DNA from 3 places in the Variovorax sp. SRS16 genome. Region 2 is predicted to be linked to each of the others. Evidence: riboswitches for the same ligand, from Rfam matches in the RefSeq annotation. Region 2 holds a riboswitch; each other region holds the start of a gene.

Region 1 (3,220 bases), 1.6 Mb from region 2:
TGGTGTACTTGATGGTCATGAAGGAATCTCCTGGAAAAAATGGGCCGCTTGAATGGAAGGAATCGGGTCGAGGCTCAGCCTCTGAAGTAGTGGGCGGGCACGAAGGGCATGGTGCTGACTTCCATCGGCACCGCCTTGCCGCGCACCATGGCCTGGATGCGTGTGCCGGGTTCGGCGTAGGCGAGCGCCACATAGGCCATCGCGACCGGCCGGTCGACCGTGGGGCCGAGCAGGCCGCTGGTCACGTGGCCGATCGGCTGGCCTTCGAAGGATTCGAGCAGCGTGCCGTCGCGCACCGGCACGCGCTCCAGCGCCACCAGGCCGACGCGCTTGCGCTTGAGCGTGTGGTGGTCGAGGTGGCCGGCCGTGCCGCTGGCGGCGACGAGTTGTGCCAGCACCTTCGCGGCGCCGGGAAAGCCGCCTTCGCGCGCGCCGCCGGCGCGGCGCACCTTCTGCATCGCCCACCCGAGCGAGGCCTCGACCGGCGTGGTCGTCTCGTCGATGTCGTTGCCGTAGAGGCACAGCCCCGCTTCGAGCCGCAGCGAATTGCGTGCGCCCAGGCCGACGGGCTTGACCTCGGCCTGCGCGAGCAGCAGGCGGGCCAGCGCCTCGGCGTCCTGCGCGGCGACCGAGATCTCGAAGCCGTCCTCGCCGGTGTAGCCGCTGCGCGTGACGAAGGCGGCGATGCCGCCGATCTGCACCGCACCGCCGGTCATGAAGACGAAGCGCTCGATCCCGGGCGACAGCCGCGCCAGCGTCGCCGCAGCCTGTGGCCCCTGCAGCGCCAGCAGGGCGTGGTCGGGCAGGGGTTGCACCTGGCAGCGTGCGCCGATCTTCGCGGTGATGTGGGCGATGTCGGCCTTCTTGCAGGCGCCGTTGACGATCACGAAGAGCGAATCCTTGCCTTCGTTGAAGAACATCAGGTCGTCGAGGATGCCGCCGTCGTCGTTCAGCAGCAGGCCGTAGCGCTGCCGGCCGGCCGCCAGGCCGACGACGTCGACCGGCATCAGGGTTTCGAACGCGGCCGCGGCGTCGGGGCCGACCAGCCGGAGCTGGCCCATGTGCGAGATGTCGAACAGGCCGGCGGCACTGCGCGTGTGCTTGTGCTCGGCCATCAGGCCGGCCGGGTACTGCACCGGCATCGAATAGCCGGCGAAGGGCACCATGCGTGCGCCGAGTTCCACGTGCAGGTCGTACAGCGGTGTCTTCTGAGGATCGTCACCGGATGCGGATGAGGAGGCCAAGGCACTCTCCAAAAGGGGCAGTCTCGTTCCATGGCGCGCGCCATGGGCCACCCCTGCTGTCCGCTTTACCTGAGAGATTCGCCCCACGATCGGGGTTTGCTCCTTCGGTGGACGGCCCTGCGCTTGCGCGGCGGGCCGGCTCTCTCCAGCAAGGAAACGCGCGAAAAAGATCGGCGCTTCGTCAGTCCTTTTGCCTGAGCGTTCGGGCCCGTGGATCGGTGGGACCTGCGCCTTCGGCGGCTCCGCGGGGCGGGGCTCTCTCCTGACCCTGGTGAGTGTAAGGGATCGGTGGCGCCCGGCGCCGCCGATCGGTTCAATGCAGGGGCAGGGCGGGCAGCAGCTTGTCGATGCGCTCGCGGATCGATTCGGCGCGCTCGGCGCCGGCGGCCTGCTCGATCGCCTCGAGCATGGCGTTGGCCGTCGCCAGCATCGATTCGCGGTCGCGCGCTGCGCGCAAGGCCTCGCGGAAGCGTTCGGCCAGCAGCGGGTCGCGCCGCACGAACATGCGCTCGCAGAGGTCGAACAGGAACATCCGCGTGGTGGCGAGCGACCGCTTGCCGTCGAAGACATCGGCGGCGACGGCCGCGGCGGGTTCGGGCTGCGGGGGCGGCTGGCGGTGCTGCAGATAGCCGGTGTCCATCAACTGGGCCGCGACCCGGCTGGCCTGCTCGCGGCCGCCGAAGAGCTCGCCGAAGTCGGTCACCGAGCGATGGCCGTTGGCCATCAGCAGCAGGGCGCGCTCACGCTGGCCGAGGGTCCGGCGGCCGGGCTGGAGTTCTTGATGGGCCTTGTCGGTCTTGATGAGGAACATGGGATGCTGGCTTGCGGGCGAGCCTTGCAGCATCGGGGGTGGGTGTGACGGCTTTGTGAATGGGTGATTCGAAGGGTGCGATTTCTGTTGAGGCTGTCGGCCGGGGCGAATTCCCGGCTCCGGCTTCACGTCACGCGCAACGCACAGTTCAAAGGCCCGGTGCCCCCACCCCAACCCTCCCCCAGAGGAGGAGGGAGAAAGACCCGTCACATGCCGACGTAGTTCGGCCCGCCGCCGCCCTCGGGCGTCACCCACACGATGTTCTGCGTCGGATCCTTGATGTCGCAGGTCTTGCAATGCACGCAGTTCTGCGCATTGATCTGCAGGCGCTCCTTGCCGCCTTCATCCGGCACGAACTCGTACACCCCGGCGGGACAGTAGCGGCTCTCGGGGCCGGCGTAGTCGGGCAGGTTGATCCGGGTCGGCACCGTCGCGTCCTTGAGCGTCAGGTGCGCGGGCTGGTTCTCTTCGTGGTTGGTGTTGCTCACGAAGACCGACGACAGCCGGTCGAAGGTGAGCTTGTTGTCCGGTTTCGGGTAGGCGATCTTCTTGCCGGCCGATGCCCGCTTGAGGCGCTGGTGATCGGCCTCGGTGCGGTGAATCGTCCACGGGATGTGGCCACGCAGCACGAACTGCTCGATGCCGGTCATCACCGTGCCGACCGCCAGGCCCTTCTTGAACCACTGCTTGAAGTTGCGTGCCTTGTTGAGTTCGGTGCGCAGCCAGCTCTTCTCGAAGGCCGCGGGGTAGGCCGTGAGTTCGTCGTGCTGCCGGCCGGCCATCACGGCCTCGTAGGCCGCGTCGGCCACCAGCATGCCGGTCTTGATGGCGGCATGGCTGCCCTTGATGCGGCTCGCGTTCAGGTAGCCGGCCTCGCAGCCGACCAGCGCGCCGCCGGGGAACACCGTCTTGGGCAGCGAGAGCAGGCCGCCGGCGGTGATCGCGCGTGCGCCGTAGCTCAGGCGCTTGGGCGCCTTGAGGCCCTTGTCCTGGCCTTCGAAATACCAGCGGATGTTGGGATGCGTCTTGAAGCGCTGGAACTCCTCGAAGGGGCTCATGTAGGGGTTCTGGTAGTCGAGCCCGACCACGTAGCCGATGATCAGCTGGTTGTTCTCGGCGTGGTAGACGAAGGAGCCGCCATAGGTGTCCGACGGCAGCGGCCAGC
Region 2 (3,220 bases):
CCGCATTTCGGCGCGCCCGGCGCGGAGCTGCAGATCGTGCGGCATGCGCTCGGCGACGTGCCGCTGGTCGGCTTCTTCGCGGCCGGCGAGATCGCGCGGCATCACCTGTACGGCTACACCGGCGTGCTGACGGTCTTCACCGGCGCCGATTGAGCGCGAGGCGGCCTGCGCCGGCCTACATGCCGCGGAAGGCGAACTCGAGTTCGGGCCGCAGGCCGCTCATGATCCGGGCGATCGACTTGCCGGCGCCGCAGACGTGCACCCAGCCATGCGCGCCGGGCGCCGTGTTGAGGAACAGGTTGGGCAGCCGCGTCTTGCCGATCATGGGCAGCCCGTTCCGGCTCACCGCATGCCCGACGGTTTCGAGCGTGGCGTGCGCCGTGTCGGCGGCGCCGGGGAACAGCTGCTCGAAGCGGCGCAGGATGGCGTCGAAGCGATCGGAGTCGGCTTCGCCTTCCTCGTCGAGGCGGTCGCGCGCGAAGCCCGAGACCCGCAGGGAATCGCCCGCCGGCGTCTCGATGCGCATGATGCGCAGCTTGCCCTGGCGGTCCCGCAGGGTCACGCGCGGAGCGCGGGCGGCGTCCTTGACCGGCATCGTGACGATGTACTCGCGCAGGTGGCGCAGCGGCATCGCGATGCCCAGCTGCTGCGCATGCGGCGCGCCGGCCGCGCCGAGCGCGAGCACATAGGCCTGGGCGCGCATGGCCGTGGGCCGGCCGCCGGCATCGCGCAGTTCGACGTGGTCGATGCGGCCCTCGCGCTCGTGCAGCGACACCACCGTGTGCTTCATCGCGAAGCGGACCCCGGCCGCGCGGCACAGGAAGACGAGGCTGGCCGCGAACTGGGCCGGATCGCGCGCCGGGTCGTCCTGCGCATAGGCCGCGCCGGCGAGGCCTATGCGCATCGCCTGCAGCGCCGGCTCGATGCGCAGCGCGTCCTCGGGCGAGAGCAGGCGTTCTTCGCAGCCCAGCCTGTTCCAGTGCGCGGCGCGGGCCGTGCGGTCCTCGAAAGCGGCGGTGTCCGTGTAAAGGCTCAGCAGGCCTGCGGTGCGCGCGCTCTGGGGCATGCCGGCCTCGTCGCTCAGCGCGCGCACGCTTTCGCGGCTGTAGGCGGCCAGGCGAACGAGATGCTCGAACGGATCGGGCTTGCGGCGTTCGCCGATGGCACGGTCGAGCAGCCGGGCCAAGTGCCTTCGCAGGCGGCTGTACAGCGCCGATTCCTTGCGCTTCGTGCCGGCAGGGGATGAGGACAGTGCCGCCGGCTGCGCTGCGGCGCCTTCCTCATGGCGGTTCACGCGGCCGCGCGCCTTGGCCGCGGGGCTCGCGTGCCGGTCGACCACCGTCACCTCGTGGCCCAGCTGTTGCAGGTAGTAGGCCGATGCGACGCCGAGCAGGCCGGCGCCCAGAACAATCACGCGCATGTCCGTATCCTTTTTGGATGGCACGAACGGCGGGTGGCGGCGCGGATGGCGGCCTTCACCCGGGGTTCAGACTGCCGCTCCCCCTGTCTTGTACCTGAGAGATTCACCCGCGTGCGACCCGCAGCGGGCTTGCTCCTTCGGTGCGCCGCGTGCCGCGGCGGCTCTCCAGTCGGCGATTGATCAACAACGATGCAGTGATCGAATCGCCTTCGGCGATTCACCTGAGCGTTCATGGGAGTTTGCGCCATCGGTGGGATGGGGACCATCCGCTTTCTGCGATCGGTAGTCTAGCGCAGAAACCGGTTTCTTGAATCATGTGGGCGACCCGCTCAAGCCCGGCGCAGGCGCGTGAAAAGCTCGAATTCCCAGTTGCGCATGCCGAGCAGCAAGGTATAGCCCTCGCGCTCCTTGGGCGACAGCTTCTGGTCGGTCTGGTGCTGCTGGGCGAAGTCCTGGGCCACGCGCTGCAGGCGTTCGAGGAAAGCGGGCGCCAGCGAGCGGCTGATCGAGCCGTGGACCAGCAGCAGGCCTTCGGCCGGCCCGTCGAAGCCGCCCTTGTAGTAGTCGAGCACCACGTTCTCGCGGAAGAAATCCATCACCGGGCCATGCGGGCGCCAGCGGAAGGTCTTGGCCAGCTTGAGGCGGTAGCGGTTCAGCGGACGCAGCTCGATGATGCCGATGCGGTCCAGCTGGGCCAGGTAGCCGATGCACTCGGCCTGGCTGATCCGGTAGGCGGTGACGATCTGCTCCAGCGTCCACTGGCTCAGCACGTTGATCGCCACCAGCAGCAGCTTCTTGTCCTTGACCACGGCATTTTCCTGCTCGAGCGTCAGCTCCTTCAGCAAGGGCTGGTCGTCGGCCACGCGGCGGGCGAGTTCGGCGAAATCGATCTTGAGTGCGCGGCAGATCGCGTCGACCCGCGTGAGCGGCATGTCGCCCTTGGCGAGCATGCGCTTGACGCTGGACTCGGCCATGTCGAGCGACTTGGCGAGATCCGCATAGGTCATGCGGGCATTCTTGAGTTCGTTCTTCAGGGCCTGGACGAGGTCGACGGTGGTGCTCATGGGAAGAGTATTGCCTGTTGATACCAAGGGGCGTTGGAAATTGCTCCGTATCGATTTTCGATGCCCGAGAGGGGGTTGGCAACCTACATTCCGCCCCACCGCCACCTCTCGGAGCCCGCCATGTCCCTGCTGCCTTCCCTTTCCCGCCGCGAGCGCGGCCTGCTGTCCGTGTTCGCGTTGCTGACCCTGGTCGCGGTCGCCGGGCCGGACCTGCAAGCGACCGAACTGCCGCCGGCCGTGTTCGCCGATACCCAGGCCTGGCACGGGCTGCCGAACGCGATGGATGTGCTCAGCAACCTGCCCTTCCTGGTCATCGGGCTCTGGGGCCTGCGCTGGCTGCACTGGCTCGACCGGGCGCATGAAGACGTGCTGGATGCGGTGCCGCTGCCGCCATCGATGGTCCATCCGCCGGTCAATGCCCTCGATTGCGCCTGGATGTTCTTCGCCGGCCTGATCCTCACCGCCGCCGGCTCGGCGTTCTACCACCTGCAGCCCGACGACCTGCGCCTGGCGGCGGACCGCGCCGGCATGGCGGTCGTCTTCGCGGGGCTGGTCGGCTTCGCCGTCTGCGAACGGGTCAGTGCACGCGCCGGCTGGCCGGCCGCGTGGTTCGTGCTGGCGGCCGGGCTGCTGGCGGTGGGTGTCTGCGAGGAGACGGGCAACGTGCTGCCATGGGGACTGGTCCAGTTCGGCGGCATGGCGCTGGTGCTGACGCTGGCGCTCGGCAGGCCGATGC
Region 3 (3,220 bases), 3.9 Mb from region 2:
CCCAGCCGCCGTCCCTGAGCGTGCGCAGATGCTCGATCTCCTGGGCGTTCGTGAACGTCATGGGCAGCGGGCCCAGGGCGAGGCGTTGGAGCAGGCTGTAGAGCATCGGCTTTTATCCGACGAACGATCCGAAGGCCAGGTTTCCCTGCCTCCCCGAACGGTGGCCTGCATGTGACTTCATGTAGCCAATTGTAATTACATGTAGTACCTAAGGACTAATCATTTCACGTGATGCATTTCACACGGGGGCGCGTTTTAAGGGGTGTTTTGTCTGCCTCGGCGGCTGGCAGAACAGCCGAGCGGCGGGAAGCGCTGCCCTGGCTGCAGGCGCTGGACAGGGGTTTCCTGCCGATGACCGGCTCAGAGATCGAGAACGAGGTGTTCGCCGACGCAGCCCGACACGCAGACCATCATCGTCCGGTTCGACGCGCGCTCCTCGCTCGAGAGCACCGAATCCCGGTGCGCCGGAATGCCCTCGAGCACCCGTGTCTCGCAGGCGCGGCAGACGCCCTCGCGGCAACCGCAATCGGCGTCGATGCCGGCTTTGTGCAGGGCATCGAGCAGCGCGACGCCCGGCTGTACGGCAAGGGTCCGGCCGGTGCGCGTCAGCGTCACTGTGTAGGGATGTTGCTGCCGCGACACCCCGCCCCCCGCATCCGCCGCAAAGCGTTCGACATGGACCTTCCTGAAGCCGAGTTCCTCGCAGATGCGCTCGAAGGCGGCGATCATCGGCGCCGGCCCGCAGCAATAGAAATCGCTCGCCGCCGGTTCGCGCGCGAGGAAGTCGCGCAGATCGGGCGGCCTTCCCTGCTCTTCGTCGAAATGGAAGCTGACGTTCCTCGACGACCCGAGGCGTTCGCAGAATGCCGCCTCCGGCCGGGACCGCGCGCAGTACAGCAGCGAAGCCGGCTTGCCCAGCGCCGCAAGCCGCTCGTGCATGGCGAGGATCGGCGTGATGCCGATGCCGCCCGCCAGCAGGACCGATCTCGAGGCATCGGCATTCAACGGGAAATGATTGCGCGGCGGCGAGATGTCCAGCATCGATCCGACCGCGAGCCGCTCGTGGACATGGCGCGATCCGCCGCGGCTGTTCCTGTCGTTGAGGACGGCGATCCGGTAGCGATCGCCTTCGGTGTCCGGGTTCAGCAGCGAGTAGCTGCGGACCAGATCCGGCGCGAGGTGCAGGTCGATGTGCGCCCCGGGCTCGAAGACCGGCAACGCTTCTCCCGTGCGCGGACGCAGCTCGAGGCTCACGATGTGCCGGGCTTCGCGGCGGACGGCGCTCACCGTCACGTGCAAAAGAGAAGAGCTTTTCATGGTCGCTTCGCGCTTCGATAGCCGATAGGGCAGAAGCGAAAATTGTCGAAGGCCGCGGACGAAAGAAAAAATCGTTCCTTTGGATGCGAGGCATCGCGCGAAGTGATGCATCGCGCCGCACGCGCGCATCGACCGCGCGTCCTGCTTCGGTTAGACTCGCGCTCGCAGGAGAGCAGGCCGCGCGAGCGGCTTCACCGAAGGCGCAAACTCCCATAAACGCTCAGGTCGGCTCACGTGATGAGCCCGTACTGCAACCATCGTCAGAGCCGTCTGGAGAGCCATCACGCCACGTGATGCACCGAAGGAGCAAGCCCGCTGCGCCGCAGGGGGTGAATCTCTCAGGTACCGAGGACAGGGGGAGCGGCAACTCGAACATGCGTTCCGGTTGCTTTTCTTTTTGCAGCATCCGTTTCGCCGTGTTCGAGCGCCAAAACCTCGAAGGGGTTCTTGACATGCGCGTGATCGTTCTCGGCGCCGGCCTGCTCGGCGTCACCTCGGCCTACTACCTCCAGCAACTCGGCCACGACGTGACCGTGATCGACCGGCAGGCCACGCCGGCCGCCGAAACCAGCTTCGCCAACGGCGGCCAGATCTCGGTCAGCCATGCCGAACCCTGGGCCAACCCGAGCGCACCATGGAAGGTGCTGCAATGGCTCGGCAAGGAAGACGCGCCGCTGCTCTTTCGCATTCGCGCCGACATGCGGCAGTGGCTCTGGGGCCTGCAGTTCCTGCGTGAATGCACGCCGGCGCGCACCCGCCACAACATCGAGCAGATCGTGCGGCTCGGCACCTACAGCCGCGCGACGCTGCAGCAGCTGCGCCGCGACACCGGCCTCGACTACGACCAGCGCACGCAGGGCATCCTGCACTTCTATACGACGCCAAAGGAATTCGACGGCGCCCTCAAGCCCGCCGAGCAGATGCGCGCGCTCGGCTGCGAGCGCCAGGTGATCTCGGCCGACGAAGCCGTGCGGCTCGAACCCGCGCTGGCCCATATCCGCCCGCAGCTGGCCGGCGCCACCTACACGGCCGAGGACGAGTCGGGCGATGCCAACCGCTTCGCGCGCGAGCTGGTCAAGCTCTGCGAGGCGGCCGGCGTGAAGTTCCTCATGAGCCACACGGTGACCGCGATCCGCGAGGCCGGCGGCAGCATCGACCACGTCGAGGCGACCGACAGCGAAGGCCGCTTCCAGCGCATCCGCGGCGATGCCTTCGTGCTCGCGATGGGCTCGCTCAGTCCGCTCTACGCGGCGCCGCTGGGCATCCGGCTGCCGATCTATCCGGCCAAGGGCTATTCGGTCACGCTGCCGGTCATCGATGCCTCGAAGGCCTATCAGGTCTCGCTCACCGACGACGAATACAAGCTGGTGTTCTCGCGCTACACCTCGGCCACGGGCGACCGCATGCGCATCGCCGGCACGGCCGAACTCAACGGCTACGACCGCGACCTGAACCGCGTGCGCTGCGAGGCCATCGTGCGGCGCGTCGAGCAGCTGTTCCCCGGCGCCGGCGACACGACGCAGGCCCAGTTCTGGACCGGGCTGCGTCCCGCCACGCCGAGCAACGTGCCGCTGATCGGCGCCACCCGGTTGCCGAACCTGTTCCTCAACACCGGCCATGGCACGCTGGGCTGGACGCACGCCTGCGGTTCGGGCAAGTCGATCGCGCGCATCGTGAGCGGCCTCGCGCCGGAGGTGGATTTCGCCTTCACCGGCGCGACGCCGCGGCCGCCGGTCCTCGGCCTGCAGGGCGCGTAATTGCGCCGGAGTGATGGCGCAGCTATTGCGCCATCACATGGCTGCCATCGGAAAGAACGATTTTCCCGTCGGTCGTTCGCTCTCTATTCTCGGGCTGCACCTGGCGCTTCATTGATGCCTGCCGAACAGTTCAAAGAGGTTCACCC

What was found. Region 2 has a riboswitch for glycine ahead of E5P2_RS02630 (FAD-dependent oxidoreductase). Riboswitches for the same ligand answer to the same signal wherever they lie in the genome.
Region 1: it holds a riboswitch for glycine, as region 2 does, so the genes downstream of both, gcvT (glycine cleavage system aminomethyltransferase GcvT) here and E5P2_RS02630 (FAD-dependent oxidoreductase) in region 2, are expected to answer to the same signal.
Region 3: it holds a riboswitch for glycine, as region 2 does, so the genes downstream of both, E5P2_RS21300 (D-amino acid dehydrogenase) here and E5P2_RS02630 (FAD-dependent oxidoreductase) in region 2, are expected to answer to the same signal.

The regions. Positions count from the first base shown of each region.
Region 1 covers NZ_LR594666.1:2,108,153-2,111,372, forward strand. Annotated here, with positions in the region: gene gcvH (glycine cleavage system protein GcvH) at 1-19, opposite strand, end outside; gene gcvT (glycine cleavage system aminomethyltransferase GcvT) at 75-1,244, opposite strand; glycine riboswitch at 1,291-1,403, opposite strand; glycine riboswitch at 1,421-1,519, opposite strand; gene E5P2_RS10245 (hypothetical protein) at 1,558-2,055, opposite strand; gene E5P2_RS10250 (electron transfer flavoprotein-ubiquinone oxidoreductase) at 2,262-3,220, opposite strand, start outside.
Region 2 covers NZ_LR594666.1:537,326-540,545, forward strand. Annotated here, with positions in the region: gene E5P2_RS02625 (FIST signal transduction protein) at 1-153, shown strand, start outside; gene E5P2_RS02630 (FAD-dependent oxidoreductase) at 176-1,420, opposite strand; glycine riboswitch at 1,494-1,601, opposite strand; gene E5P2_RS02635 (helix-turn-helix domain-containing protein) at 1,750-2,484, opposite strand; gene E5P2_RS02640 (hypothetical protein) at 2,605-3,220, shown strand, end outside.
Region 3 covers NZ_LR594666.1:4,411,630-4,414,849, forward strand. Annotated here, with positions in the region: gene E5P2_RS21290 (hypothetical protein) at 1-106, opposite strand, end outside; gene E5P2_RS21295 (PDR/VanB family oxidoreductase) at 361-1,317, opposite strand; glycine riboswitch at 1,473-1,562, shown strand; glycine riboswitch at 1,578-1,682, shown strand; gene E5P2_RS21300 (D-amino acid dehydrogenase) at 1,770-3,074, shown strand.